3 regions of the Streptomyces sp. NBC_00872 genome follow, and region 2 is predicted to be linked to each of the others. Evidence: riboswitches for the same ligand, from Rfam matches in the RefSeq annotation. Region 2 holds a riboswitch; each other region holds the start of a gene.
What was found. Region 2 has a riboswitch for thiamine pyrophosphate ahead of OG214_RS10815 (thiamine ABC transporter substrate binding subunit). Riboswitches for the same ligand answer to the same signal wherever they lie in the genome.
Positions count from the first base shown of each region.

Region 1 (10,035 bases), 2.1 Mb from region 2:
CGAGGACCTCTCCGATGTCCATATCCGGCTCCAGGTCGGAGACGATCACGCGCTCTTCCGGGTCAGTGCCGCGCCGCTGGTGGCCTTCCTGGACCGTACGGATCGACTGGTTCCGCTCGGTCAGGAGCGCACGCTCGGTGACTTCGAGGGCAATCTCGAGGAGGCGCTCGGCCGCATTCTGGCTGAGGAGAACGCCGGCTGAGCCGGATGGAACGGGGCCGTCCGGGTGATCCTTTCCCGCCGAACGAATATCCGGACGGGACGGCGTTTTCCGGGCCGGGACGGCCGAGGGACTACTTCTTACGGCGTCGGCCCTTGCCGCCGCCCAGTTTGCGCGCCGATGCGCTCTGTACGGGCAGCGAGGGCGCCGCTTCCGGGCCCTCGGGATCCGAGGCGCCCACCGGGCCTGTCAGGGCTGTCGGGTGTGCCGGACCCGCCGGGCCCGCCGGACCCGCCGACCGGGCGCCCGCTGTCCCACCAGCCGCCGGGTACGGCGTTACGGAAGGCAGGGCCTCCACGGGGGCCCTCGGCGGGGCCAGGGGCGAGCCCTTCGCCCCCGCGCGGTCGGCGGAGACCACCAGCGCCGCCAGCGCCGTGGTCACCGGTACGGATGCGACCAGACCGATCGAGCCCACCAGGGTTCTGACGATCTCCTCCGCCACCAGTTCACTGTTCGCGACCGTCCCCACCCCTGACTGCGCGATCGAGAAGAGCAGCAGCAGGGGCAGCGCGGCGCCCGCGTAGGCGAGGACGAGCGTATTGACCACCGAGGCGATATGGTCCCGCCCGATCCGGATACCCGCCCGGTAGAGGGCACGTGGTCCCATCGACGGATCCGCCTGGTGCAGCTCCCAGACCGCTGAGGTCTGGGTGACGGTCACATCGTCGAGGACTCCGAGTGAGCCGATGATGACGCCCGCCAGCAGCAGACCGCTCATATCGATTTCGGGATAGAGGCCATGGATCAGTCCGGTGTTGTCATCGGTATTACCGGTCAGGCTCGCCCAGCCGATGAAGAGCGATCCCAGCAGTCCGATCAGCAGCAGCGAGATCAGCGTGCCGAGGACCGCGACCGAGGTACGGGCTGTCAGACCGTGGCACATATAGAGCGCGAGCAGCATGATCGCGCTGGCTCCGACCACTGCCACGACCAGTGGATTCGAGCCCTGAAGGATCGCGGGCAGGATAAACAGCGTCAGCACGGCGAATGAGACGGCGAGTGCGACCAGGGCCATGACACCGCGTAGCCGCCCCACCACGACCACCGCCAGGGCGAAGATCCCCGCCAGCAGAGCCATGGGGAATTTGCGGTTCACATCCGTCACGGAGTACTGGAGATCGCGGGGCGCGTCGGGTGCGTAGGCGACCACTACGCCCTGTTTCACGTGAAACTGTCGCGGCGCGTCCGGCTGGACAACCTCGATAAAGGTGTGCCCCTTCTCCTTGCCGCTGGTGACCTCGATCGTCGCCTTGGCGCAGTCACCGTTCTCCGCCCGCTCCGCCTCGCGCCCCTGGGGTTTTGAGATGTCGCCGGTGGACGGGATCTGGGCGGCGTTCACGTCCTTGCAGTCCACCCGCTCGATCTGCACCACCTGACCCTGCTCGGTCTGCCGGTCGAAGCCCACACCGGTGCGCTCATGCGCCGGCGTACCACCCGGCCAGAGAACAGCCAGCCCGACGACCACCGCGGTCGCGAACGGAATCAGGACCGCGGCGATGACCTTGCGGAGGTGCTGGGAGACCGGCGCGGCGGGGCCATGGCTGTGCGAGTGTCCATGTGATTCGTGGGTCTGCTGGGGTGAGGTCACCCTCCGATCATCGCAAGAAGCGAGAGGCCCTCTGTTCAGCACGCCGGATATGACGCTAGCGTGGTGTCACCTTTTGCACACGCGGGAGCTCGGAGCACCGGGCTGAGAGGGCGCTGACTGTGTAGTCCCGGGGAGCATCCCCGAGACCCCTGAGCTGCGCCGACCGCTGAACCTGTTACCGGGTAATGCCGGCGTAGGGAGTAGGTCTCATGACCGTTCAGGACGCACACACGCCTGCCTCCGATTCGGGAGATCCGAACGAGGCTCAGAGGTCCATCGGCTGGCACAAGGGATATGTCCAGGGTTCACGCCCCGACCTTCAGGTGCCGGTCCGCCGGGTGCATCTCACCAATGGCCAGGACGTGACGCTGTACGACACGTCGGGGCCGTACACCGATCCCACCGTCACGACGGATGTACGCCGGGGTCTCGCGCCGCTGCGGGAGAACTGGATCATCGGGCGGGGCGACACGGAGGAGTACGCCGGCCGGCCGGTCCGCCCCGAGGACGACGGACTCAAGCACACGGCGCCGCGCGGGGGACTGCGTAATCTCGACGCGGTCTTCCCGGGCCGGCCGCGTCAGCCGCGCCGGGGCCGGAGCGGGCAGGTGGTGACGCAGCTCGCGTACGCCCGTCGCGGGGACATCACCCCGGAGATGGAGTATGTCGCGATCCGCGAGAACGTGTCCCCGGAGGTCGTCCGCGAGGAGATCGCGGCGGGCCGCGCCGTACTGCCGGCCAATGTCAATCATCCGGAGATCGAGCCGATGATCATCGGCAAGCGGTTCCTGGTGAAGGTCAACGCCAATATCGGCAATTCCGCGGTCACTTCCTCCATCGAGGAGGAGGTGGAGAAGATGACCTGGGCGACGCGCTGGGGCGCCGACACGGTGATGGACCTCTCCACCGGCCGCAATATCCACACCACGCGTGAGTGGGTGCTGCGCAACTCCCCCGTGCCCATCGGCACCGTGCCGCTCTACCAGGCGCTGGAGAAGGTCGACGGCAGGGCCGAGGAGCTGACCTGGGAGATCTACAAGGACACGGTCATCGAGCAGGCCGAGCAGGGCGTCGACTACATGACGGTCCATGCCGGGGTGCTGCTGCGGTATGTGCCGCTGACGGCGCGCCGTAAGACGGGCATCGTCTCGCGGGGCGGTTCGATCATGGCGGCCTGGTGTCTGGCGCACCACAAGGAGTCGTTCCTGTACGAGAACTTCGAGGAGCTCTGCGAGATCCTCGCGGCGTACGACGTGACGTACTCCCTGGGCGACGGTCTGCGGCCGGGGTCCATCGCGGACGCCAACGACGAGGCCCAGTTCGCCGAGTTGCGTACGCTCGGGGAGCTGAACTCGACCGCGAAGCGGCTGGGCGTACAGACGATGATCGAGGGGCCGGGCCATGTCCCGATGCACAAGATCAAGGAGAACATCGACCTTCAGCAGGAGATCTGCGAGGAGGCGCCGTTCTACACGCTCGGCCCGCTGACGACCGATGTGGCTCCGGCGTACGACCACATCACCTCCGGGATCGGTGCGGCGATGATCGCCTGGTGGGGGACGGCGATGCTCTGCTACGTCACCCCGAAGGAACATCTCGGTCTGCCGAACCGGGACGACGTCAAGACCGGTGTCATCACCTACAAGATCGCGGCCCATGCGGCGGACCTCGCCAAGGGGCACCCGGGGGCGCAGGACTGGGACGATGCCCTCTCCGACGCCCGGTTCGAGTTCCGCTGGGAGGACCAGTTCAATCTGGCCCTCGACCCGGACACCGCCCGGGAGTTCCACGACGAGACCCTCCCGGCCGAACCGGCGAAGACGGCCCACTTCTGCTCGATGTGCGGCCCCAAGTTCTGCTCGATGAAGATCTCGCAGGACATCAGGCAGCGACACGGCGGTGATATGGCGGGCACCGGGGTGACGGACGCCGCTACGGAGGACGGCGCGATCGGAACCGCGGAGATCGAGGCGGGTATGGCACAGAAGTCCAAGGAGTTCGCGGCAAGCGGCAACAGGGTGTATCTGCCGCTGGCCGACTGACCCCCGCGGTTCGCGTGAGCGGCGGGGGCGGTCTTCTGGGCCCCCGCCGCTCGGGCGGGTTCACTCCGGGGGATGGTCCGGGCCGCCGAAGTCGGGGCTGGTGAAGTCCGGGCTGGTGAAGCTCGGACGCTGGCCGGTGGTGGCGCCTTCGTCCGGGCTGGTGAAGTCCGGCCGGCTGTAGCCGATCTTGGGCAGGTGCTTGATCGACCTGGGTGGTGGGGCGGCCGGATCCGTGCTCGGGTCGGCCAGTGCGGCGCGCAGGAAGGGCAGAAGGCCGCGCTCCAGCAGGGCATGGCGCCAGGCCTCCCGCGCACGGGCCACTTCGTCGGGCAGCTCACCGCCCGTCGGCTCCTCGGCCGGAAGCTGCGTCGAACTGTTGCGCAGGGCCGTGATCAGCAGGCCGGTCGCGGCGGCCAGGATGCCTATCGCGGTGACGGCGCCGAAGAACCAGCCCACGGCGACCAGGCTGTCGGCGAACGCGGGTGGCCGGCTGAGCGCTTTGAGGAGATAGCCGACGAGCAGGAAGATCACCGCGGCCGTGCCCCCGAGCACCGGCAGCAGCACGGTGACGACAGCCGTCAGCCCCGCACCGGATCCCGTCGGCCCGCTCGCGTCGGGCTCCAGCACGGAATCGCGGACCGGGACGGAGGGCCCCGGCGAACGTGACTCCTCGCGGATCTTTCTGTAGTGCTCGTACTCGGCCGCGGCCGCCGTGGTGATCGGCGCCGTGGCGTTCAGGGCCATGGTGCGTAGCTGCTCGGTGTTGAGCCGCTCCCCGACCGAGGTGAGATCCGGCCGGTCGTGCGCGTTGCGCAGCACATCGTCGAGGATCCGCTCGAAATCCGCGCGATCCTCGCTCAGCAGGTGCGGAGCGCTGTTCATGTGCATCCCCCGATGCTCCGTAGGGCCGGTTCGCCCGCGTGGAACGGGCAGTTGGCGAAAACGGAGGAGAGCCTGCTACGGATAAACCGATGGTAGAGCTCTTCCGGCGCGCGATGACAGGGGGTTTGCGGAAATCACCCGCGCGACGGTGTTTCAGTTTTTCAGGGGAAGCCTGACGACCAGCAGCTTTCCCGCCATGGTCACTCCGCCGTCCATCGCGATGGCAAGTCCATCGGCATATACATGTGGCCCTTCCACCACCGGACCGCTGTCCGTCCCGCCGTCCGAGACATCTTCGGTGCCGACTTCGCCCAGCAGATAGGGAATGGGGCTGTGGCCATGGACGATGCGCTGACCGCCGTACTTGGAGAGCAGTTCCTGGACGGCCTGCGGGCCGCCTTCGTCGCGGAACGCGAAGCGTTTCGTGAGCTTGCGGAACAGATCCCAGCATTCGTCCGCGTCATTGCGGGTGAGGATCTGATGAATGGTGTCGTTGACGTCCTCGATCGTGGATCCGTAGTCCAGATAGGCCGTCGTGTCGGAGTGCACCAGCAGATGCCCCTCCTCCTCGACCACCGCGTCGAGCCGGGACATCCACTGGAGATGGACGTCCTGGAGGCGTTCCATATCGGTGCGCTGACCACCGTTGAGCAGCCAGGCGGCCTGGAAGGTGGCCGTACCCGCACCGGAGTTGACATGGGTGTCGCCGAACCGCCTGGCACCGATGAGCAGCAGTTCGTGATTGCCCATCAGCGCCTTGCAGTAGCCGCCCGCCGCCGCCGCCTCCGCGGAGAGCCGCATGACGAGATCGATGACACCGATGCCGTCCGGACCGCGGTCGGTGAAGTCTCCGAGGAACCAGAGGCGGGCGCTGCCCGCGCTCCAGTGGCCGTCGGCGTCGATCAGCCCCTGTTCGGCGAGGGCGGCGAGGAGTTCGTCGAGATAGCCGTGGACATCGCCGACGACATAGAGCGGGCCGAGGCCGTCCCCCGGGAACTCGGCGGCGGGGGCCAGCTGTACCTGCACCGTGTCCCCCCGGTTGATCACCGGGAGGTCGCGCTCGGTGGGGGTGTAGCCCTCCGGCGGCTCGTCGTCGGGGACGGCGTTACCGGGGTGCCCGGACATGGCTCCGGCCGTGGGGCCGGGCTGTCCGGGCAGTCCGGACTGCACGGGGACCTGTGCGTACGGCGGTACGCGGAAGTCGCGCAATGTCGCCGTCCGCACCACGGGTCCCTGGCCGGCCCCCTGTGTCATCGACCCCTCCACCGCCGTCGTACCGCCGTACACCTCTCGGGCCGTCCGTCCGGTGGCGGTGAGCCCGCCGGTGGTGAGGGAAGGTCCGTGGTGTCGTGCGCCCATCATAGGAATGCAGGTCGTCCTGTGTGACGCACCAGGGGTGGTGAATCCGATCGCACCTCGGGTTCAGCGGCGGGTTTCGCGCTGATCGCCCGAAATGCGAACGGTCCGGGCCTTCACCGGGCAGCGCCACCGGTCAGTCGCCCGCGGGAGAGCGGGGCGCGCTGACCGTGGTGCGCGGAGGGCGTCGCTGGGAGGAGGTGCGGACGATCAGTTCGGTCGGTATGACCTGCTCGACCGGCCGGTCCGTCTCCAGCCCCTCGATGGCGTCGATGAGGAGCTGGACGACGGCGGTGCCGATACGGCGCGGCTTGAGCGAGAGCGTCGTGATGGGCGGTTCCGTCGAGGCGTACACGGTGGACTCGCTGCAGCAGACGAGCAGGAGATCGTCCGGTACACGCAGTCCGTACCGCCGTGCGGCGGCGAGCAGATCGGTGCCGTTGGGATCGAAGAGCCCGTAGACGGCGTCGGGCCGGTCGGGGCGGGCCAGCAGCCGGTCGGCGGCGACGGCCCCGGCGCACGGGTCGTGGGCGGGATAGGACTCGTAGACCGGGTCCTGGCCGACGCGTTCGCACCAGTGCAGATAGGCGGTGGTGGAGAGCCGGGTGTAGGTGTCCGTGGTGGTGCCGGTGAGCAGACCGATCCGGCGTGCGCCGGCCGCGGCGAGATGGTCGAGCAGATCGAGGACGGCCGCCTCGTGGTCGTTGTCGACCCAGGCGGTGACGGGAAGGGTGCCCGCGGGCCGGCCGTCGGAGACGACGGGAAGACCCTGGCGGACGAGTTCGGTGACGACCGGATCGTGGTCGGAGGGATCGATGACGACGGTGCCGTCGAGAGCGACATTCGCCCAGACGTCATGGCGGGAGGTGGCGGGGAGGATGACGAGGGCGTAACCGCGGGCGAGCGCCGCGGAGGTGGCGGCCCTGGCCATCTCGGCGAAGTAGGCGAACTCGGTGAAGGTGAAAGGTTCATCCCCGTACGTCGTGACCGTCAGGCCGATGAGGCCCGACTTGCCGGTACGGAGGGTTCGGGCGGCGGCGGACGGTCGATAGCCGAGGCGTTCTGCGACCTCCCGGACATGGCGTCGTGTGGCGTCGGGTAAGCGTCCCTTGCCGTTGAGCGCGTCCGAGACAGTCGTGATGGAGACACCGGCTGCGGCGGCCACATCCCGGATGCCCGCCCGACCTTGCCGGCTTCCCCGGCGGGATGTGTCCGTCCGGCTCACCTGGTGTTTCCCTGCTGCTGTCATGGCGAGCCGATAGTAGGGCTCGGGCGGGCGGTGGGTCCGGTCGCACAATCACCTATGGGCAGGCACGTTTTTGCATGGTTGAAGATGGTTGATGGCCTTGGAACATAAGGGAGTTAACAGGTCTAGCGATGTTCTGCCATGCAACGAGCCGCATGGGCCTGTCGTAGGGCCCATGTTTCGAAGAGGTCTCAACTCACCTCTACGGGGGACGCGCGCCACGGAGCGAGCCACCGGCGCGCGCCAGGGAAGCGAGTGCGCCCCCTCTTCTGCGGCGGTCTCACGGCGGTCTCACGGCGGTCCTGCGGCGGTCCGGGAGGCGGTCCGGCGGACGCGGTTCGCAGGAGCCGCGAATCCTCATAAGGTGAACAGCATTGAAGTCGTCGTTGAAGTCGTCATAGAAGTTGTACGGACCCGTGAACGGCCGAGGAGGACCTGCGGTGAGTGAGACGAGCCCCAAGCTGCGCGCCGAGCTGGACGGCATCCCCACCTACAAGCCGGGCAAGCCGGCCGCGTCCGGCGGAGGGCCCGCCGCGTACAAGCTGTCCTCCAACGAGAACCCGTATCCGCCGCTGCCGGGCGTGATGGAGCGGGCGATCTCGGCCGCGGGCGTCTTCAACCGCTACCCGGACATGGCCTGCACCGGTCTGATGGACGAGCTGGCGGACCGCTTCGCCGTGCCCGTCACGCATCTCGCGACCGGCACCGGTTCGGTCGGTGTGGCTCAGCAGCTTGTCCAGGCCACCTCGGGCCCCGGTGACGAGATCATCTACGCCTGGCGCTCCTTCGAGGCGTATCCGATCATCAGCCGGATCTCCGGCGCGGCCTCCATAGAGGTGCCGCTGACCTCCGGCGAGGTGCACGATCTGGACGCCATGGCCGACGCGATCACCGAGCGGACCCGGCTGATCTTCGTCTGCAACCCCAACAATCCGACCGGCACGGTGGTGCGCCGCGCCGAGCTGGAACGGTTCCTCGACCGTGTTCCCGGCGATGTGCTGGTGGTGCTCGACGAGGCCTACCGCGAGTTCATCCGGGACAGCGAGGTGCCGGACGGTGTGGAGATCTACCGCGAGCGCCCGAATGTGGCCGTGCTGCGTACGTTCTCCAAGGCGTACGGGCTGGCCGGTCTGCGCGTCGGCTTCGCGATCGCCCGGGAACCGGTGGCCGCCGCCCTCCGGAAGACCGCCGTCCCCTTCGGTGTGAGCCAGATCGCGCAGGAGGCGGCGATCGCCTCCCTGCGTGCCGAGGACGAACTGCTGGGCCGGGTCGGCGCGCTGGTCGCCGAGCGTGCGCGGGTCTACAAGGGCCTGGTCGACCAGGGCTGGACCGTGCCCGAGACCCAGGCCAATTTCATCTGGCTCCGGCTCGGCGAGCACACGCTCGGCTTCGCGGCGGCCTGTGAGGCGGCCGGTGTGGTAGTACGGCCCTTCGCGGGCGAAGGGGTACGGGTCACGATCGGCGAGCACGAGGCCAATGACATCTTCCTCCAGGCGGCGGAGGCGTTCCGCAAGGAGCTGTAGCCGAGGTGATGTTGCTGTAGCCGGTGCGGTGCTGCCGGTCCGGGGCGGTCTCTTCGAGGCCGCCCCTACGCATGCCGACCCCCCCTGCGAAGGTCCGGAAGCATGTGCGACATAATGCTTGTGAATGTGAACGCGTTCACAAGCGTGTCCCGTTTCCTCGCGGTATGTCCAGGGCGAACGGGACAAGCTGCCGCTGTGACCACGGCGATGTTAGGAGAAGACGACGTGGACCTCGCTCTGGCGCCGGAGACCCTGGCGCGATGGCAGTTCGGCATCACCACCGTCTATCACTTCCTCTTCGTCCCGCTGACGATCTCGCTCGCCGCGCTCACCGCCGGCCTGGAGACCGCGTGGGTCCGCACGGAGAATCCGAAGTACCTCAAGGCCACGAAGTTCTGGGGCAAGCTCTTTCTGATCAATATCGCGATGGGTGTCGTCACCGGCATCGTGCAGGAGTTCCAGTTCGGGATGAACTGGTCCGACTACTCGCGATTCGTCGGTGACATCTTCGGCGCTCCGCTCGCCTTCGAGGCGCTGATCGCCTTCTTCTTCGAGTCGACCTTCATCGGACTGTGGATCTTCGGCTGGGACAAACTGCCGAAGAAGATCCATCTGGCCTGTATATGGATGGTCTCGATCGGCACGGTTCTCTCCGCGTACTTCATCCTGGCGGCCAACTCCTGGATGCAGCACCCGGTCGGCTATCGCATCAACAAGGAAGCCGGGCGGGCGGAACTCACCGACTTCTGGAAAGTGCTGACCCAGGACACCGCGCTCACCCAGTTCTTCCACACCCTGACGGCCGCTTTCCTGGTCGGCGGCGCCTTTATGGTCGGCATCGCGGCCTTCCATCTCGCGCGTGGGAAGCACATACCCGTGATGCGGACCTCGCTCCGCCTCGGCCTTGTCACCGTCGCGATCGCCGGGATGCTCACCGCCGTGAGCGGTGACTCGCTCGGCAAGGTCATGTTCAAGCAGCAGCCGATGAAGATGGCGGCGGCGGAGGCCCTGTGGGAGGGCGAGTCGCCCGCGCCCTTCTCGCTGTTCGCCTACGGAGACGTCGAGAAGGGCCACAACACCGTGGCCGTCGAGATCCCCGGGCTGCTGTCCTTCCTCGCCAACAACAACTTCAGCTCGCATGTCCCCGGCATCAACGACGTCAACAGGGCCGAGCAGGA
Region 1 is NZ_CP108806.1:4,683,524-4,693,558, forward strand. It holds gene OG214_RS20005 (SsgA family sporulation/cell division regulator) at 1-202, shown strand, start outside; gene OG214_RS20010 (YibE/F family protein) at 294-1,808, opposite strand; TPP riboswitch at 1,880-2,025, shown strand; gene thiC (phosphomethylpyrimidine synthase ThiC) at 2,018-3,850, shown strand; gene OG214_RS20020 (hypothetical protein) at 3,911-4,738, opposite strand; gene OG214_RS20025 (metallophosphoesterase) at 4,886-5,986, opposite strand; gene OG214_RS20030 (LacI family DNA-binding transcriptional regulator) at 6,225-7,337, opposite strand; gene hisC (histidinol-phosphate transaminase) at 7,775-8,857, shown strand; gene OG214_RS20040 (cytochrome ubiquinol oxidase subunit I) at 9,083-10,035, shown strand, end outside.
Region 1: another riboswitch for thiamine pyrophosphate. It lies ahead of thiC (phosphomethylpyrimidine synthase ThiC); the one in region 2 lies ahead of OG214_RS10815 (thiamine ABC transporter substrate binding subunit).

Region 2 (10,035 bases):
GCCGCGCATCAGTCCCGGCAAGACCAGGGAGGGACTGGGCGGAGCCATCGTCTTCGCCATGGTGGCGGGCGCGCTCTGTATGGAGTTCCTGATCAACGACGGCATCTGGTGGCAGGGGCTGCTGCTGGGGCTGGCGGTCGCGGCCACCGCCACGCTCGGCGATCTCGGCGAGTCCATGATCAAGCGGGATCTCGGCATCAAGGACATGGGCACCCTGCTGCCGGGACACGGCGGCATCATGGACCGGCTCGACTCGCTGCTGCCCACGGCGCCGGTGGTCTGGCTGCTGCTGGTGATCTTCGTAGGGTCCTGACCCGGGCGCCGGGGCGCCGCCGAGCGCCGGTCCGCGTGAGCGGCTTTCGCGGCTCAGGCGCCTCGGACCACGCCTTTGACCAGGCCCGATACCGTACGGGGGCCCGTTGTCCACAGGGCAGCGGGCCCCCGCCGTACGTCTGCGACACTGGATCCACCATGCCTGTACCTGGAGAACTCACCTTTGTCGCGCCCCGCGGAGCCAAGAAGCCCCCGCGGCATCTCGCCGACCTCACCCCCGCCGAGCGCCGCGAGGCCGTCGCCGCGATCGGCGAGAAGGCGTTCCGTGCCAACCAGCTTTCGCAGCACTACTTCGCGCGGTTCGCACATGACCCCGAGCAGTGGACCGACATCCCGGCCGCCGCGCGTCAGAAGCTCGCGGAAGAACTGCTGCCCGACCTGATGTCGGTGGTGCGGCACATCTCCTGCGACGACGACACCACCCGTAAGACGCTCTGGCGGCTGCACGACGGCACCCTGGTCGAGTCCGTGCTGATGCGCTATCCGGACCGGGTCACGATGTGTATCTCGTCGCAGGCGGGCTGCGGGATGAACTGCCCGTTCTGCGCCACCGGACAGGCCGGTCTCGACCGCAATCTGTCCACCGCCGAGATCGTCCACCAGATCGTGGACGGGATGCGCGCCCTGCGTGACGGCGATGTGCCCGGCGGTCCCACCCGGCTGTCGAACATCGTCTTCATGGGCATGGGCGAGCCGCTCGCCAACTACAAGCGGGTGGTCGGCGCGATCCGTCGGCTGACCGACCCCGAGCCCGACGGTCTGGGGCTGTCGCAGCGCGGGATCACCGTCTCGACGGTCGGTCTCGTGCCCGCGATGCTGCGCTTCGCCGACGAGGGCTTCAAGTGCCGGCTCGCGGTCTCCCTGCACGCGCCGGACGACGATCTGCGCGACACCCTCGTCCCGGTCAACACGCGCTGGAAGGTGCGGGAAGTGCTGGACGCGGCGTGGGAGTACGCGGAGAAGTCGGGCCGCCGGATCTCCATCGAGTACGCGCTGATCCGTGACATCAACGACCAGGCGTGGCGCGGTGACCGGCTGGGACGGCTGCTCAAGGGCAAGCGGGTGCACGTCAATCTGATCCCGCTCAACCCGACACCGGGTTCGAAGTGGACGGCCTCGCGCCCCGAGGACGAGAAGGCCTTCGTCGATGCGATCGCGTCCCATGGCGTGCCCGTGACGGTACGGGACACCCGGGGCCAGGAGATCGACGGAGCGTGCGGACAGCTGGCCGCGTCGGAGCGGTAGGGCGTTCGGGGTGGCTCGCGGACGCCTGGCGGGCGGACCGTCCGGGAGGCGAACCGGGCCCCGATTTGCGGTGCATGTAACCTTGGCGCGAACGCATTGCATATTTTCCGACAGGGGAGCGCCACAGCGCTGAGAGTGCGGCACATGTCCGTGAGAGCGGGCAACGGTCGCAGACCCTCTGAACCTCGCCCAGGTCATTCTGGGTAGGAAGTTCGGTCACTACTCAAGCTGTTGCGCCCTGCCCGCGGTCCGGTCCGGCCGGACTCCGGGCAGGGCCGCGTCTTCTCCTGGACATCCCAGGAGGAAAATCAGTGAGCACGAACAGCGTCAGAAGGATGGCGGTCGCCGCGGTCGCCGCCGCGCTCGGTGTCTCGTCCCTCGCCGCCTGCGGCGGCTCCGACGACTCCGCGTCGTCCGGCGGCGGTGGTACGGGCGGCGGCGGGACACCGTCGAAGACCGTCACCCTGGTCAGCCATGACTCGTTCAACGCCTCTCCCGCCGTACTCAAGGAGTTCACGAAGCGGACCGGCTACACGGTCAAGGTGCTCAAGAGCGGAGACGCGGGCGAGGCCCTCAACAAGGAGATCCTGACGAAGGGTTCGCCCCAGGGCGATGTCTTCTTCGGCGTCGACAACACCCTGCTCTCCCGCGCCCTCGACAACGGCCTGTTCACGCCGTACGAGGCGAAGGGGATCGACCAGGTCGACGCGGCCACCCGGCTCGACCGGAGCGAGAACCGCGTCACACCGATCGACACCGGTGATATTTGTGTCAACTACGACAAGAAGTACTTCGCGGACAAGAAGCTCGATCCGCCCCGGTCCTTCGGCGATCTGCTCAAGCCCGAGTACAAGAATCTGCTGGTCACCGAGAACGCCGCGACCTCCTCACCCGGCCTCGGCTTCCTTCTCGGCACGGTCGCGCGGTACGGCGACGACGGCTGGCAGGAGTACTGGACGAAGCTGAGGGCCAACGGGGTCCAGGTCGTGGACAGCTGGGAGCAGGCCTACAACGAGAGCTTCTCGGGCTCGGCCGGCGGCAAGAAGGCCAAGGCCGACCGCCCGCTCGTCGTCTCGTACGCCTCCAGCCCGCCCGTCGAGGTGCTGTACGCGGAACCGCGGCCGAAGGAGGCCCCGACCGGCGTCTCCACGGGCACCTGCTTCCGGCAGATCGAGTTCGCCGGGCTGCTGACGGGCGCGAAGAACGAGACGGGCGGCAAGGCCCTACTGGACTTTCTGATCAGCGAGACCTTCCAGGCGGACATGCCGCTGAACATGTTCGTCAATCCGGTCGTCCAGGATGTGCCGCTGCCCGAACTCTTCACCGAGTTCGGCGCGAAGGTCGACAAGCCGGAGACGATGGCGCCCGACGAGATCACCACCGGCCGTGAGCAGTGGATCCAGTCGTGGACCTCACTCGTAGTGAAGTAGCCGTCAGGACCAGGGCCGGAAAAGGGCCGCGGCGCGGGGCGGCCGGGCGCGCGAACGCCGTCCGGCTCGCCCTGATGGCCGTCCCCGTCGCGTTCTTCGCGGTCTTCTTCGCCTATCCGGTGACCGCGATCGTCGGCCGCGGGCTCACGTCCGAAGGCGTCTGGCGGTTCGGCCGCATCGGTGAGGTACTGAGCCGTCCCGACATCCTCGACGTCCTGTGGTTCACCACCTGGCAGGCGCTCGCCTCCACCGCCCTCACTCTGCTGATCGCACTGCCCGGCGCGTATGTCTTCGCGCGCTTCGACTTTCCCGGCAGACAACTGCTGCGCGCGGTGGTCACCGTCCCGTTCGTCCTGCCCACCGTGGTCGTCGGTACGGCCTTCCTGGCGCTGCTCGGGCGTGGCGGACTGCTCGACGAACTGTGGGGCGTACGGCTCGACACCACCGTCTGGGCGATCCTCCTCGCGCATGTCTTCTTCAACTACGCCGTGGTCGTCAGGACCGTGGGCGGTCTGTGGGCACAGCTCGATCCGCGCCAGGAGGAGGCCGCGCGGGTGCTGGGCGCGGGCCGGTTCATGGCCTGGTGGCGGGTGACGCTGCCGGCCCTCGCCCCCGCCGTGGCCGCCGCCGCGCTGATGGTCTTCCTCTTCACCTTCACCTCCTTCGGGGTCGTACAGATCCTCGGCGGCCCCGCCTACTCCACCCTGGAGGTGGAGATCTACCGGCAGACCGCGCAACTGCTCGACCTGCCCACCGCGGCCGTGCTCACACTCGTACAGTTCACGGCGGTCGGCGGAGTGCTGGCCGTCCACGCGTGGACGGTACGCAGACGCGAGGGCACGCTGAAGCTCGTCGACCCCGCGCTCACGGCGCGCAGACCGCGCGGGGCCGGGCAGTGGGCGCTGCTCGGCGGAGTGCTCGGCACCGTGCTGCTGCTGGTACTGCTGCCGCTGGGCGTCCTCGTCGAGCGCTCCCTCGACGGACCGGGAGGGTACGGTCTCGGCTTCTACCGGGCGCTCGGCTCGGTGGAGGCGAGCGGCGGGACCTTTCTCGTACCGCCGCTGGAGGCCGTCTGGAACTCGCTGCGGTACGCGCTGGTCGCGACCGCCGTCGCGCTGGTGGTGGGCGGTCTGGCCGCCGCCGCGCTCACCCGGCGAGCGGGCCGGCTCGTCCGGGGCTTCGACGCGCTGCTGATGCTGCCGCTCGGGGTCTCCGCCGTGACCGTCGGCTTCGGTTTTCTGATCACGCTCGACAAGCCGCCGCTCGATCTGCGTGCCTCCTGGATTCTGGTGCCGCTCGCGCAGGCCCTGGTGGGCGTCCCCTTTGTCGTACGGACGATGCTGCCTGTGCTGCGGGCGGTGGACGGACGGCTGCGCGAGGCGGCGGCCGTCCTCGGAGCGTCCCCGCTGCGTGTCTGGCGCGAGGTCGATCTGCCGCTGGTACGCAGGGCGTCGCTGGTCGCGGCGGGTTTCGCGTTCGCCGTCTCGCTCGGTGAGTTCGGTGCGACAGTGTTCATCGCGCGCCCGGACCGGCCGACGCTGCCGGTGGCCGTGGCACGGCTGCTGGGACGGCCCGGCGAGCTCAACTACGGGCAGGCCATGGCCCTGTCCACCGTACTGATGGTGGTGTGCGCGGTGTCGCTGCCGGCGCTGGAACGTATCCGTACCGACCGCTCCGGGGAGTTCTGATGGCCCTGCTGACCCTGTCGGACGTCACCGTGCGGTTCGGTGACCGTACCGCGCTCGACGCGGTCGATCTGGAGATCGCCGAACACGAGACCGTGTGTGTGCTGGGGCCGAGCGGAAGCGGCAAGTCGACACTGCTGCGGGTGATCGCCGGACTGACCCCACCGGACGGCGGACGGGTCCTGCTGGACGGCGCCGACCAGTCGGGGGTGCCCGTGCACCGGCGCGGGGTCGGGCTGATGTTCCAGGACCATCAGCTCTTCCCGCAGCGGGACGTGGGCGGCAATGTCGCCTTCGGGCTGCGGATGCGCGGTGCCCCGCGCGGTGAACGGACAAGCCGGGTGGCGGAGTTGCTCGACCTCGTCGGGCTGCCGGGCGCGGAGCGGCGGGCCGTCGCCGCACTGTCCGGCGGTGAACAGCAGCGGGTCGCGCTGGCGCGGGCGCTCGCCCCACGGCCACGGCTGCTGATGCTGGACGAGCCGCTCGGACAGCTCGACCGGAGTCTGCGCGAACGGCTCGTGGTCGAACTGCGCGGTCTCTTCGGACGGTTGGGTACGACCGTGCTCGCCGTCACCCATGACCAGGGCGAGGCGTTCGCGCTCGCCGACCGGGTCGTGGTGATGCGGGACGGGCGCGTCGCCCAGACCGGTACACCGGTGGAGGTCTGGCAGCGGCCCGCCTCGGCGTTCGTGGCGCGCTTCCTCGGTTTCGACAATGTCGTGGACGCCACGGTGAGCGGCGGGACCGCCGATACGGTCTGGGGAAGGATCCCGGTGCCCGAGGGGTCGGCGCGGGGAGAGCGGTCGGTGCTGGTGCGGCCGGCCGGGATACGGCTGGTCGAGCCCGCCGGCGGACTGCGCTGCACGGTCCAGGCGCGTACGTTCCGGGGCAGCCGGGTCGCGGTGCTGCTGCGGCCCGACGGGCCCTCCGGCGGCGGACCGGTCCTTGAGGCCGAGTGCGGGCTTAGGGACGCGCCGCACGAGGGGGCGACGGTGGGGGTGGTGTTCGCCGCGGAGGATGTGGTGGTGCTGCCCGACAGGGACACGGAGCTCCAACGGCCGGCCAGCGGCGGGCCGTCGTACGGCGGGGCACTGTGACGCGCCAGCAGCGGCACCGGCGCTAGCAGCGGCACCGGCGCTAGCAGCGGCACCGCACGCGCCCGCTTCCGCCTCCGCTGCCGATGAGCCGACGGGCTTTCCGGGTGCGGCGACCGCGTGTCGAGTAGCGTGGTCGCTCCGTGCCAGGACGGTCCGGAGCACCCTCAGTGGCCCGCTCCATCCGCTGAGGGGGGAAGGCATCGAACCGCAGCAGAACGTCATGGCCGAGGACACGGCGGCCGAGAGCCCCGGCGCCGAGTCGCCCGCGCGGATATCCGGCCGTCCCGGACGTGACCGACAGGGCCTGGCGGCCGGGCTGATACCCGCCGCGGCGGCCTTCGCCCTCGGGATGTGGGGCATCACGCGCGAGGGCACGATGTGGCGCGACGAGTCCGTCACCTATCAGGTGGCGCACCGGGGTCTCCCCGAGATCTGGCGGCTGCTGCGTCACGCCGACGCCGTACACGGGCTCTACTACTTCTTCATGCACGCCCTGTACGGGGTCTGGGACGGGGGCCTGCTCACGCTTCGGATCCCCTCCGTGCTCTCCATAGCGGTGGCGGCGGCCTTCGTCGGGCTCATCGGCCGCCGGCTGGCGGGGGTACGGGCGGGAGTACTCAGCGGTACGGTCTTCGCCCTCGTTCCGGACATCCAGATGTACGCGCAGGAAGGGCGCTCCTACGCGATGGTGTGCGCGCTGGTCGCGTGTTCCACGTACCTTCTGGTCCGGTCGCTCGACTCGTCGTCAGGAATGTGCTGGACGCTCTACGCGCTGGTGAACCTGACGGCGGTCTGGCTGCATGAATTCGCCGTCCTCGCGCTGCTCGCGCACGGTGTCTCGGTGGCGGTCACCCGTCCCGGGCCGAGGAACGGACGGTCCTGGTCCATCGCCGCCGCCGTCGCCTTCGTCGGATCCCTCCCGCTGATCCTGTTCAGCATGGGCCAGTCCGACCAGGTCTCCTGGATCGGCTGGCCCAAGGCGGCGGAGTGGGGAGAGATCGCGGGGTGGACCCTCGTCTCCCTGGCCGCCGCCGGATATCTGGGCAGAGGCAAGGCCAGGAGCGGTGGCAACGGCCCTAGCGGCAACGGCCGTAGCGGGAGCGGGAACAGGGGCGAGGGCAGGGGCTCAGGAAATACCGCCGTGCGGCGCGTGGGACTTCCCCTCGCCGTGCTCCCGACCGCCGTTCTGCTGCTCGGCTCCCTCCACGAGCCCATGTACGTCGACCGGTACGCGCTCTTCACCAATGTGGGCATCGCGCTGCTGCTCGGCACCGCGCTGGACCGGCTGTCGGCGCCGGACCGGCTGTCGGCGCCGGACCGGCTGTCGGCGCCGAGCCGGCGGACCGGCACCGATGGCGGTCACGGCACCGCCGTCGCGCAACGCCCCACCGCTCATGTCGCCGCCATGGCCGGTGTGTTCGCCGTACTCGCGCTCGTTCTCGTCCCGGTCAGCTCGCAGTTGCGGAAGCCCGAGAGCCGCAAGGACGATCTGACGGCCATAGCGAAGGCGGTCGAAGAGGTCTCCGCCGACGGGGACGGGGTGATCTTCACCCCCGCGCGGCGCCGTGAATGGAAACTCTCCGCCACCGGCCGGTTCGACGCCCTGGACGATCTGGCCCTCGAAGAGACCCCGGCGGTGTCGGGTTCTCTCCAGGGCGAGGAGATGTCCGCCGCGCGCGTCCGCGCCCGGATGCTGTCCGCGCCGCGCATCGTGGTGCTGAGCGATCCGCCGGGGGAGCCCGAGGACGCCGTGGCGCGGGAAGCGATGAAGCGCGCGGTTCTCCGTACGTACTTCCACGTATGCGCGCGGGAGCGGGTCCGGGGAGCGCAGATCACGCTGTACGCCCAGTCGGTCCGAGCGTGCGACGACGGACCCGCGCCCGCGGGGACACCCACACGGACACCCGCGTCGGCACCCGCGCCGGTACCGACGCGGAGGAACACGGTGTGAGAACGGCCGCGGGGCCGGGGAGTCGTTCCCCGGCCCCGCACACTCCCGGACGGAGTGCCTATGTCGTCCGTGCCTATGTCGTCAGGGGGACCGCCGCCAGGGCAGCCACCATCCAGGTCAGGGGCGCGAAGATCGCCAGGACCGCGGTCGCCCGCACCGCCGCCGCCGTACGCAGCAGCCCGGCGTGGGCGCCCAGGTGATGAAGGGTCGTGGTGGTGGGGAGCCGGGCCTGCCGGGTCTCCACGGCGGCCGTCAGCAGCGTGGCCGCCGCACAGCCGATGACCAGGGCCGCGCCGAGGCTGGTGAGCGGGCCGAAGGGAGTCTCGTCACCGGGCCCGTAGAGGGAGTTGGCGGCGAACACGCCCGAGAGCACCGCGCACAGGACGCCCAGCGGACGCCCGATCCCTTGGGCCTCGGCCATCAGGGTGCGGCCCGCCAGCAGACGGATCGCGCCGGGGCGCAGGGTCTGGAGCAGCCGGCCGCAGAGATAGGTGATGCCGGGTCCGGCCAGGGCCAGTCCGACGGCCGTCAGCGACCAGCCCGCCAGAACACCGGCCGAACTTCCGTCGAAGCGGCCCGGCAGCGGCGGTGTGGAGCCGCCGCCGCCCCGGCTCGCGTAGGTCTCGATCGCCAGGCCCGCCGTGGTCAGGGCGACTCCCCACGGCAGTCCGGTCGGCGCGGGCGCCGGGTCCGTGCTCTCGGGGGGACGCGCGGTCCTGCGGGTGTGCCGCCGCATCACGAGCCCGGTCGCCGCCGTCGCGAACGTCGGCACGAGCGCCAGCAGGGTCAGCACCGCCGCCAGCGGGAGCGGCTGGTTCCTGGCGAGGAGGTCGGCGCCCTTGCCGTCGAGGGGCATCGCGCTCAGATCGCCCCGGAGATGCAGGAAGAAGAGCAGCGCCACCGCGCTGCCCAGGGTGCAGGAGACGGCGGTCGAGGTGGCGGCCAGCGTGGTCAGCCGGGCCGGGCCGAGGCCCACCGCCGACAGTCCGGTACGTGGCCGGGTGCCGGGATCGGTACGGGCCACCGCGACCGCGAACTGCACCGTCGCCGCCAGCGGGATCAGGCACCAGAGCAGCCGTGGCAGTGAGCCGACCGGATGGCTCATCGCCCAGCCGAGGGTGCACAGCAGCAGGAATCCGACCCCGGCGGACGCCGCGACGACCAGCAGCCGGCGCAGCAGGGCCAGGGGATGGGCGCCACGGCCTAGACGGAGAGCGAGCACGCGGCCTGACCTTCCGCCTCGGAGGGTCCCAGGGGGTCGACCCGGCGGCCGTCCATCAGCGAGACCGTGCGGTCCGCGAGGGTCGCGACCTCCTCGTCCAGGGTGGCCAGGACGACAGTGATGTTGTGCGAACGGGCCGCGGTGGTCAGCGTACGGATCACCTGGGCCCGGTCCGTACGGTGCAGCGGCGCCGTCGGCTCGTCGGCGAAGAGCACCGAGGGCGTGGTGACCAGGGCGCGGGCGACGGCGATCCGCTGCCGCTGGGCCTGGAGCAGGGCGTACGGACGCTTCCGGGCGCAGTCGCCGATGTCGAGGCGGTCCAGCCACTCCATCGCGGTGGTCTTGGCGGCGCGGTGCGAGGAGCCGCGCAGCAGCAGCGGCAGCGCCGCGTTCTCCCACGCGGTCAGCTCGGGCACCAGCGCGGGTTCGGGGTCGATCCAGCTGAAGCGGTCCCTGCGCAGCCGCTCGCGCAGCACCGCGCTCATGGTGTGGACGGGTGAGCTGTTGAACCAGACCTCGCCCTCCTGCGGGACGAGCTGACCCGACAGACAGCGCAGAAGAGTCGTTTTTCCGCTGCCGCGCGGGCCGTACACGGCGAGGATCTCGCCCTCGCTCACGCCGAGCGAGACACCGTCGAGCGCGGGCGATCCATTGTGGGAGCAGGTCAGGGAACGCGCCCAGAGCACGTCGTTGTCAGGCGGGGCCACCATGGCGTACACCTCGGTTCTGATCGGACTTACCTCCGCCGTCCGGGTGAACGAAGGCGGCGACGATCGGTCACAGGGCACGCTAAGTATTCGGAACGGGGTGAGCGGACAGCACACGGCCCGGGTGCCGCCCTTCTCACTCGAAAGGCGGTACCCGGGCCGTCATGCGGGTGGTCCGGTCGGTCGCGGCCCGGTCCACCGCGCCGCCGGAGCGTGGTACACGCCGCTCGGCCGGCGCGTGCGCCGTCAGAGCTTGGTCCAGGCCTCCGTCAGCACCGATCGGAGGATCCCCTCGATCTCGTCGAAGGTCGACCGGTCGGAGATCAGCGGCGGCGCGAGCTGGACGACCGGGTCGCCCCGGTCGT
Region 2 is NZ_CP108806.1:2,552,849-2,562,883, reverse strand. It holds gene OG214_RS10825 (phosphatidate cytidylyltransferase) at 1-313, shown strand, start outside; gene rlmN (23S rRNA (adenine(2503)-C(2))-methyltransferase RlmN) at 472-1,578, shown strand; TPP riboswitch at 1,681-1,806, shown strand; gene OG214_RS10815 (thiamine ABC transporter substrate binding subunit) at 1,914-3,008, shown strand; gene OG214_RS10810 (ABC transporter permease) at 3,083-4,696, shown strand; gene OG214_RS10805 (ABC transporter ATP-binding protein) at 4,702-5,790, shown strand; gene OG214_RS10800 (hypothetical protein) at 6,011-7,741, shown strand; gene OG214_RS10795 (hypothetical protein) at 7,815-8,963, opposite strand; gene OG214_RS10790 (ATP-binding cassette domain-containing protein) at 8,945-9,673, opposite strand; gene OG214_RS10785 (aspartate aminotransferase family protein) at 9,917-10,035, opposite strand, start outside.

Region 3 (10,035 bases), 4.1 Mb from region 2:
CCCCTGCCGCTTGCGCGCGTCCGTGCAGAGATAGAGCCGGGCGTCGGAGAGCGGCGCACGGGCCCCGGACATGGCCTCGGGCATGGGAAGTCCCCCGTCGGGTCGGCGGTGTGCGGCGGTACCGGGACCGTCACGCGGCCATGGGGGCACCGCCGCACACCGCGGATGATGAGTGGATCAGACGGCGAGCGCCTGGGCCCGGCGCTTCACCTCCGTGCCGCGATTCTCGCTGAGCGCCTGCGCGGGCGTGCCCGGCAGGGTCGGGTCGGGGGTGAAGAGCCATTCGAGCATCTCTTCGTCGGCGAAGCCGTCGTCCCTCAGCAGCGTCAGGGTCCCGGCGAGGCCCTTGACGACCTTGCCGCTGTCGATGAAGGCGGCGGGCACCTGGAGTGTCCTGTTCTCACCGCGGCGCACGGCGATGAGCTGCCCTTCCTTCACCAACTGCCGCACGCGCGTCACCTCGACATCGAGGGCTTCCGCGATGTCGGGCAGGTGAAGCCAGGCGGGGACGAGAGCATCGATCTTTGCGTCAATCTCGGTCACACGACAAGCGTGCCATCCCGGACTGACAGACGCCACGAACCGGCTCCGGCAGGAGCGGTCACCACGCCCGGCCGGGAACGAGCGCGACGGGCCCGCCCGTACGCCGAGGAGCGCCCGCCCGTGCGCCGGGAAACGCCCGGCCGCGCGCCGGAGAAGCGCCTGCCCGTACGCCGGAGAAGCGCCCGTCCCCGCGCGGGAAAACCCGGTGGCACGCGGGAAAACCCCGTCGGAACGCGGGAAAACCCGGCGGCACGCCGAGAAACCTCAGAGAACGGCCTTGCGCAGCGGTACGGAGGGATCGGCGGCCAGCAGCGGGTCCAGCCGGGCCCCCGTCTCCATCAGCTTGCGGCCCTGCGCCAGATCACGTGGCCTGCCGACGGCGAGCAGGGCCATCAGCGCCCCGTCCCGCAGCCACACCACCGACCAGGCGGCGTCCGCGGGATCGCCGCGCCGCACCAGGGTGTCCTCCGCCGCGTGATGGCCCGCGTACTGGACGAACCGGCCGAACTGCTCCGACCAGAAGTACGGCACGGGATCGTAGAGCCGCTCGCTCTCGCCGACGGCCTGGGCGGCGACCGTACGCGGGCCCTGGAGCGCGTTGTCCCAGTGGTGCACGAGCAGCCGCTCGCCGTAACGGGCGGACGGGAAGGACGCGCAGTCGCCGACCGCGTAGACATCGGGCAGGGACGTCGCCAGCCGCTCGTCCGCGACGATCGCCCCGTCCGGGCCCAGCGCGATACCGGAGCCGGTCAGCCAGTCCGTCGAGGGCCGCGCCCCTATGCCCACGACCACCGCGTCGGCGGGCAGCCGCCTGCCGTCCGCGAGGACCACCGTGCCCGGCTCGACACCGGCCACCCGGACGCCGGTCAGCAGTTCGGCGCCGCTCTCCGCGTACCACCGCGCCATCGGTGCGGCGACCTCGGCCGGCAGGGCGCCCGGCAGCGGCCGGTCCGCCGCCTCCACGACCGTGACGGCGCACCCGGCCTCGCGGGCGGCGGTGGTGAACTCGGCGCCGATCCACCCGGCGCCGACGACCACGATCCGGTCCCGCCGGTCGAGCACGGGCCGCAGCGCCTCGGCGTCGTCGAGGGTCCGCAGGAGATGGACTCCCGGCACGGACGCGGCGCCGGGCAGCCCGACCGGCTCCGCGCCGGTGGCGAGGACCAGTACGTCGTACGGAACGGGCCCGGCCGCGGTGTCTACCTCCCGCGCGCCGGGGCGCAGTCCGGTCACCTCGACACCGAGTCTCAGCCGGACGGAGAGCGCCTCGAAGTCGATGTCGAAGGCCGAGCCGTCCGCCGTGCCCAGCAGGACCGCCTTCGAGAGCGGGGGCCGGTCGTACGGCGGATGGGGTTCCGCGCCGATCAGGGTGACCGGACCCTCGTAGCCGTTCTCCCGCAGGGCCACGGCGGTCTGCGCACCCGCCATGCCCGCACCGACGATGACCACGCCCGGCTGTTCGCGCCGGCTCTGCTTCTGCTCGCTCACCCGATCACCTTAAGCAGCCGACGGCCGTCGGGAGGACGGATGTTCCGGCGCCGGACGGAGGGATGTTCCGGCCCCCGCCCCCGGCCGGACGGCCTTACCACGCGGCGGGGCGCGCGTTACGCTGGCCGTCGACACTACCTCGCGGGAGTCCGGACGCACCGGGCTGAGAGGGAGGCTGAAGCGGCCTCCGACCGTACGAACCTGATCCGGGTCATGCCGGCGAAGGGAGGGGCTGGACGCCCATGCAGTCGTCTCAGGAGAAGACCGCTTCCGATGTCCTGGTCATCGGCGGCGGGATCATCGGTCTGGTCACGGCCTGGCGGGCCGCGCAGCGCGGACTGCGCACCGCCGTCGTCGATCCCGGTCCCGGCGGGGGCGCCGCGCGGGTGGCGGCGGGCATGCTCGCCGCCGTCACCGAACTCCACCACGGCGAACAGCTCCTGCTGGGGCTCAATCTCGCCTCGGCGGAGCGCTATCCGGAGTTCGTGGCCGAGCTGGAGGAGGCGAGCGGCCACGAGACCGGCTACCGCGCCTGCGGCACCCTCGCCGTCGCCCTAGACACCGACGACCGCGCCGAGTTGCGCGAACTGCACGCCCTTCAGCGGCGCTCGGGCCTGACGTCCGAGTGGCTCACGGGGCGCGAGTGCCGGCGCCTCGAACCGATGCTCGCGCCGGGCGTACGCGGCGGTCTGCGCGTGGACGGCGACCACCAGATCGATCCCCGCCGGCTGGCCTCGGCCCTGCTCACGGCCTGTGAACGGGCCGGGGTGGTCTTCCACCGCGCCCGGGCCGAGCGGCTGTCCGTCGTACGGGACCGGGCCACCGGCGCCGTGCTGGACGGCGGGCGCGCGCTCACCGCGGACCAGGTGGTGGTGGCGGCCGGCAGTCTGAGCGGCCGGCTGGCGGGCGTTCCGGACGACGTCCTGCCGCCGGTACGGCCCGTCAAGGGCCAGGTCCTGCGGCTGACGGTGCCCCGTCCGTACGCGCCCTTCCTGTCCAGGACGGTCCGGGCCGTGGTGCGCGGCAGCCAGGTGTATCTGGTGCCGCGCGAGAACGGCGAGCTGGTCGTCGGCGCCACCAGCGAGGAACTGGGCTGGGACACCACCGTCACCGCGGGCGGGGTGTACGAGCTGCTGCGGGACGCGCACGAACTGGTCCCCGGCATCACCGAGCTGCCGCTCACCGAGACCGGCGCGGGACTGCGCCCCTGCTCGCCGGACAACGCGCCGCTGCTGGGGCCGACCGCGCTGCCGGGGCTGCATCTCGCGACCGGGCACCACCGCAACGGGGTGCTGCTCACACCGGTCACCGGCGACGCGCTGGCCGCGGCGCTGACCACCGGCGAACTCCCGGACGTGGCGCGCCCCTTCACCGCGCGCCGCTTCACCTCCGAACCGCAGGACCTCACCTCCGTACCGCGGGAGCTGACCGTATGAGCACCTCCGTCCGTGTGACCGTCTCCGTGAACGGCGAGGCCCGCGGTCTCGCCCCCGGCACCACCCTCGACATCCTGGTCGCCTCCCTCACCCCCGCGCCCTCGGGTGTCGCCGCCGCCGTCAACGAGACGGTGGTACCGCGCGGCCACTGGCCCCGGACGGTGCTCGGCGACGGCGACCGGGTGGAAGTCCTCACCGCGGTCCAGGGAGGCTGAGCCGCCATGGCCGACGACCGGCTCACCATCGGCTCCACCGTCCTCAACTCACGGCTGATCATGGGGACCGGCGGGGCGCCCAGCCTCGATGTGCTGGAACGCTGCCTGCGCGCCTCGGGCACGGAACTCACCACGGTCGCGATGCGCCGTCTCGACCCCACGGTCCGGGGCTCGGTCCTCTCCGTACTCGGCTCCCTGGGCATCCGCGCCCTGCCCAACACGGCGGGGTGCTTCACGGCGGGCGAGGCGGTCCTGACCGCCCGGCTGGCGCGCGAGGCGCTCGGTACGGAGTGGATCAAGCTGGAGGTGGTCGCGGACGAGCGGACCCTGCTGCCCGATCCGATCGAGCTGCTGGACGCGGCCGAGACACTGGTCGACGACGGGTTCACGGTGCTGCCGTACACCAACGACGATCCCGTACTCGCCAGAAAGCTGGAGGACGTCGGCTGCGCCGCGATCATGCCGCTGGGCTCACCGATCGGCTCGGGCCTCGGCATCCGCAACCCGCACAACTTCGAGCTCATCGTGGAGCGGGCGGGCGTGCCCGTGATCCTGGACGCGGGCGCGGGCACCGCGTCGGACGCGGCGCTGGCGATGGAGCTGGGGTGCGCGGCGGTGATGCTGGCGTCGGCGGTCACCCGGGCGCGGGAGCCGGTGCTGATGGCGGAGGCGATGCGGCACGCGGTGGAGGCGGGACGGCTGGCGTACCGGGCGGGACGGATCCCCCGCCGCCACTTCGCGACGGCGTCGTCACCGAGGGACGGCCGGGGCGACCTTGACCCGGAACGCCCGGCGTTCTCGCCTCCCGGCTAGGGGTCGTGGGGGCGGTGCGCGCCTGCGGCGCGGGTGCGGTGCGTGGGTGGTGCGGGTGCCGGGGCCTCCGGAGGTACATGTCCGGACGGCATGATTTACGCCGCGTGCGGGTCTCGTTGTCGGGTGCGGCTCGGTGTGCGGCACAAATCACGCTTTAGTGTCCGGACACGCACCTCCTGCGACCCCGACCCCCTCCCGCCGGAGGCCCGACTGCCCGCCGGTGGGCGGTGCGCCCGGCCAGGCCTGGTCGGTGACGGGCGGTGAAGGGGGTCGTGCAGGGGGCGTGTCCGGGACGCTTGAGCGTGATTTGTGGCGCACGGCCGCCCGTATCCAACGCACGGCTAAAGGCGCCGTAAATCGTGCTGTCCCGGATATGCCCCCGGAGGGGGCCCCGGCGACAACCCGCACACAAAAACCGGCCCCAGCCGAAACGCGCCCCGCACCACGGCCCCCTAGCCGGGAGGCGCACCGCCGGGAGGCGTCACCGTAGACTCGGGGCGTGGACACCACCCTTCACGACCCCATCGTCGGGCAGGTGCTCGACGGTCGTTACCGCGTCGACGCGCGTATCGCCGTCGGTGGCATGGCCACGGTCTACCGGGCCCTCGACACCCGGCTGGACCGGGTCCTGGCCCTCAAGGTGATGCATCCCGCGCTCGCCACCGACGTCACCTTCGTGGAGCGGTTCATCCGTGAGGCCAAGTCCGTGGCCCGGCTGTCGCACCCCAATGTGGTCGCGGTCTTCGACCAGGGCGCGCAGGGAGCGTACGTCTATCTCGCGATGGAGTACGTCGCGGGCTGCACCCTCCGTGACGTACTGCGTGAGCGCGGCGCGCTCCAGCCGCGGGCCGCGCTGGACATCCTGGAGCCCGTGCTCGCCGCGCTCGGCGCGGCCCACCGGGCCGGGTTCGTCCACCGGGACATGAAGCCGGAGAACGTGCTGATAGGCGACGACGGCCGGGTCAAGGTCGCGGACTTCGGGCTCGTGCGGGCCGTGGGTGATGTCACCCATACGACCGGGACCGTGCTCGGCACCGTGTCGTATCTCGCACCGGAGCAGATCGAGTACGGCACGTCCGACACCCGGGTCGACGTGTACGCCTGCGGGGTCGTACTCCACGAGATGCTGACCGGTGCCAAGCCGCATGGCGGGGACACCCCCGCGCAGGTGCTCTACCGGCATCTCAACGAGGACGTCCCCGCGCCGTCGGCCAGTGTTCCCGGGCTCGCCGCCGAGCTGGACGAGCTGGTCGCGGTGGCCACCGCCCGGGATCCGGAGCTGCGGCCCGAGGACGCGGTGGCGCTGCTCGCCAGGGCCCGTGTGGCGCGCGCCGCGCTCAGTGACGCACAGCTCGACGCCGTACCGCCGGGGGCCAGGACCACCGGGGAGGCGGGCGCCGAGAACCGTACGGCGGTGATCCCGCGCCGTGTCCTGCACACCAGCCGGCTGGAGATGGTTCCGCCAGGCTCCCCGCCCCGCCGACGCGTGACCGTGCCCCGCAGGGGCATCGTGGCGGCGGTCGTCGCCGTGCTGCTGGTGCTCGGTGTCGGCGCGGGTGTCTGGTACATCAATTCCGGTCAGTTCACCCGGGTCCCCTCGCTGCTCGGCCAGAGCGAGCAGGAGGCCAGGAAGCGGCTCTCCGACGCGGGACTCGACGCCAAGGTCACCGAGGACTTCAGCGAGACCGTCAAGCGGGGCACCGTCATACGCAGCGATCCCGGGCCCCGTGCCCGGATCCGTGGTGACGGCCCGGTGACTCTCGTCGTCTCGCGCGGCCCGGAGATCGTCCAGGTACCCGAGGTAACGGGGGTGCCCCTGGCCGAGGCGAGGCGTGCGCTGAAGCGGGCCGGTCTGGCCGCCGGGATCGTCACGCGAGAGTTCGACGAGGGGACCGCCCAGGGCTCCGTGGTGAGTTCGTCGCCCGCGGCCGGGACCGAGGTGCGGCCCGATTCCGGGGTCGCGCTCGTGGTGAGCAAGGGCGTTCCGATCGATATGCCCGATGTGACCGGGGAGTCCGTGCCCGAGGCCACCAGCGAGCTGGAGGAGGCCGGGCTCAAGGTCAGGATCGCCGCCGCGCGGGTGAACTCCCCCGAGGACGCGGACACCGTCGCCCGGCAGTCGGCGGCGGAGGGCTCACAGGTCGCCCGTGGTGACACCGTCACACTGACGGTGTCCAAGGGCCCGCGGCTGGTCGCCGTACCGGATGTCGTCGGGCAGACGACCGACAGGGCCAAGGGTCTGCTGGAGGCGGCCGGGTTCGTGGTCGAGATCGACCGCGGCTTCCCGTTCCTGGGCGACACCGTGGCCGAGCAGTCCGTCGAGGGCGGCGAGCGGGCTCCCGAGGGCAGCACCATCACCATCAAGACCGAGGGAATCTAGCCGACCATGCGCAACCCCGTCGGCGGCCATGTCCCCGTGGCCGGCGGCCTCGCCACGACCGGTCTGACGTACGCGCGTGAGCTGGACGCCGAGACCGTCCAGGTCTTTGTCGCCAATCCGCGCGGCTGGGCGACGCCCACCGGGAATCCCGCGCAGGACGAGCGGTTCCGCGCGGAGTGCGCGGCCGAGGGGATCACCGCGTACGTCCACGCTCCTTACCTGATCAACTTCGGCTCGCACACCGAGGCCACCGCCGAGCAGTCGGTGGCCTCCATGCGGCACAGCCTGCGCAGGGGCCGGGAGATCGGCGCGCTGGGTGTCGTCGTGCATACGGGGTCGGCGACCGGCGGCCGTACCCGCGAGGTGGCGCTCGCGCAGGTGAGGGAGCTGATGCTGCCGCTCCTGGACGAGCTGACCCATGACGACGACCCGTTCCTCCTGCTGGAGTCGACGGCCGGACAGGGCTTCTCGCTCTGTTCGAGGACCTGGGACTTCGGCCCGTACTTCGAGGCGCTCGACTCGCATCCCAAACTGGGGATCTGTCTGGACACCTGCCATGTCTTCGCCGCCGGTCACGATCTCGCGGGCCCGCACGGTATGCGGCAGACCCTGGATCTGCTGGTCGACACGGTCGGTGAGGGCCGGCTCAAGCTGATCCACGCCAATGACTCCAAGGATGTCGCCGGCGCGAACAAGGACCGGCACATGAACATCGGGGCGGGCCGGATCGGCGGGGAGCCGTTCGGTGAGCTGTTCTCGCATCCGGCGACCGAGAACGTACCGCTGGTGATCGAGACACCGGGCGGCAAGGAGGGACAGGCGGCCGACATACGGCTGCTGAAGAAGCTGCGTGACGGCTGATCCCCCGCCGGGCCCGCGGGCCCGTCCGTCCGTCTACAGTTCCGGGCCGTCGCCCGGCAGCTCCTGGTAGGAGTAGCGCTGTTCGGCCCAGGGGTCGCCGACGTTGTGGTAGCCGCGTTCCTCCCAGAAGCCACGGCGGTCGGCGGTCATGTACTCCACGCCCCGGACCCACTTCGGTCCCTTCCAGGCGTACAGATGCGGGACGACGAGCCGGACCGGGAAACCGTGTTCGGCGGTGAGCTGCTCACCGTCCTTATGGGTGGCGAAGATCGTACGGTCGGACAGGAAGTCGGCGAGCCGCAGATTGGAGCTGAAGCCGTACTCGGCCCAGACCATCACATGGGTGGCGGTCCGCGCGGGCGGCGCCAGATCCAGGATCGTACGGGCGGGCACCCCACCCCATTCGGCTCCCACCATGCTGAACTTCGTCACACAGTGCAGATCCGCGACCACGGTGGAGAACGGCAGCGCCGAGAACTCGTCGTGGTTCCAGCAGCGCTTGTCACCGTCCGCGGTGGCACCGAAGACCCTGAATTCCCAGCGGTCCGGCTTGAACCTCGGTACGGGTCCGTAATGGGTCACCGGCCAGCCGCGCTGCAAGCGCTGCCCTGGTGGCAGCTCGGCCTGTTCCGGCTCCCGACACTCCCGGCTCTCCGGCTGACCCATGCCTTCCATGGTGACAGACGGGGAGGGGTGGTCATGACCAGGTCGGGACCGATTCTGTCAATTCCTGCTAAGCATGTACTTACTGGAAGGATTCTGGCCAAGGTGCCAGGATGCGCGCATTCCGCCCCCGTCACCCGCCAGGAAGGAGTCTGCGATGCAGGGCGATCCCGAGGTCATCGAGTTCCTCAACGAGCAGCTCACCGCCGAACTGACCGCGATCAACCAGTACTTTCTGCACGCGAAGATGCAGGAGAACTTCGGCTGGACGAAGCTCGCGCATTACACCCGGGCGGAGTCGTTCGACGAGATGAGGCATGCCGAACGGCTCACCGACCGGCTTCTCTTCCTGGAGGCCCTGCCCAACTACCAGCGGCTCTTCCATGTACGGGTGGGCCAGACCGTGACGGAGATGTTCCAGGCCGACCGCGAGGTCGAGGTGGAGGCGATCGACCGGCTCAAGCGCGGGATCGAGGTCATGCGGGCCAAGGGGGACCATACGTCGAAGAGGATCTTCGAATCGATCCTGGCGGACGAGGAACACCACATCGACTATCTCGACACCCAGCTCCATCTGGTCGAGAAGCTGGGCGAGGCGCTCTATATCGCCCAGGTCATCGAACAGCCGGACGGCGAACACGACGGCCGCGGGGACCACACGGACAGCACAGGAGCGGACAAGACCTAGGCGGCCTTGCGCAGACGGGCCGAGACCGGGACCGGGGCCGGGGCCGGGGCCGGTGCGAGGGTCGTGGGTACGGCCGTGACCTCCGGGTCCGCCGGTTCGACGAGTACGGGGGTCCGCCGGTCGAGCAGTTCACGGCGCGGGCAGCCGCCGCGCCCGAGGATCGACTGGATACGGCGCACACAGGAGCCGCAGTCGGTGCCGGCCTTGCTCGCCGAGGCGATCTGGCGCGGGGTGCACGCACCGGCGTCCGCGTGTGCCTTCACCTCTGTCTCGGTGATGCCGAAGCAGGAGCAGACGTACACGCGGTTCACCTCCCGGGCGGGCTGTCGATCGGACCACCCCGACCATTCGGTGAGGTTAACCTAACCTTAGCTGTAGCGCCCGGACGGCAAAAGCCCGAAAAGCACCGATGGGGCGCGGATCACATCGATCCACGCCCCACCGTGCCGTACACGTCACCGAAGGTGCCGCTCGGCAGGCCCTACTGGTCGCGGTACATCTCGGCGACCAGGAAGGCCAGGTCGAGGGACTGGCTGCGGTTGAGGCGCGGGTCGCAGGCCGTCTCGTACCGCTGGTGCAGATCGTCGACGAAGATCTCGTCCCCGCCGCCCACGCACTCGGTGACATCGTCACCGGTCAGCTCGACATGGATACCGCCCGGATGCGTGCCCAGACCCTTGTGGACCTCGAAGAAGCCCTTGACCTCGTCGAGCACGTCGTCGAAGCGCCGGGTCTTGTGGCCGGACGCCGCCTCGAAGGTGTTGCCGTGCATCGGATCGGTCACCCACACCACCGTGGCACCCGAGGCCGTCACCTTCTCGACCAGCTCGGGAAGCTTGTCCCTGACCTTGTCCGCGCCCATCCGCACGATGAACGTCAGCCGGCCGGGCACCCGCTCGGGATCCAGCCGGTCGATGTAGGTGAGCGCCTCGTCCACCGTGCTCGCCG
Region 3 is NZ_CP108806.1:6,664,040-6,674,074, reverse strand. It holds gene thiE (thiamine phosphate synthase) at 1-72, opposite strand, end outside; gene OG214_RS28505 (Rv2175c family DNA-binding protein) at 178-543, opposite strand; gene OG214_RS28500 (FAD-dependent oxidoreductase) at 808-2,031, opposite strand; TPP riboswitch at 2,163-2,276, shown strand; gene thiO (glycine oxidase ThiO) at 2,274-3,467, shown strand; gene thiS (sulfur carrier protein ThiS) at 3,464-3,682, shown strand; gene OG214_RS28485 (thiazole synthase) at 3,689-4,495, shown strand; gene pknB (Stk1 family PASTA domain-containing Ser/Thr kinase) at 4,995-6,875, shown strand; gene OG214_RS28475 (deoxyribonuclease IV) at 6,882-7,736, shown strand; gene OG214_RS28470 (sulfite oxidase-like oxidoreductase) at 7,770-8,402, opposite strand; gene bfr (bacterioferritin) at 8,557-9,087, shown strand; gene OG214_RS28460 (bacterioferritin-associated ferredoxin) at 9,084-9,389, opposite strand; gene OG214_RS28455 (class II 3-deoxy-7-phosphoheptulonate synthase) at 9,569-10,035, opposite strand, start outside.
Region 3: another riboswitch for thiamine pyrophosphate. It lies ahead of thiO (glycine oxidase ThiO); the one in region 2 lies ahead of OG214_RS10815 (thiamine ABC transporter substrate binding subunit).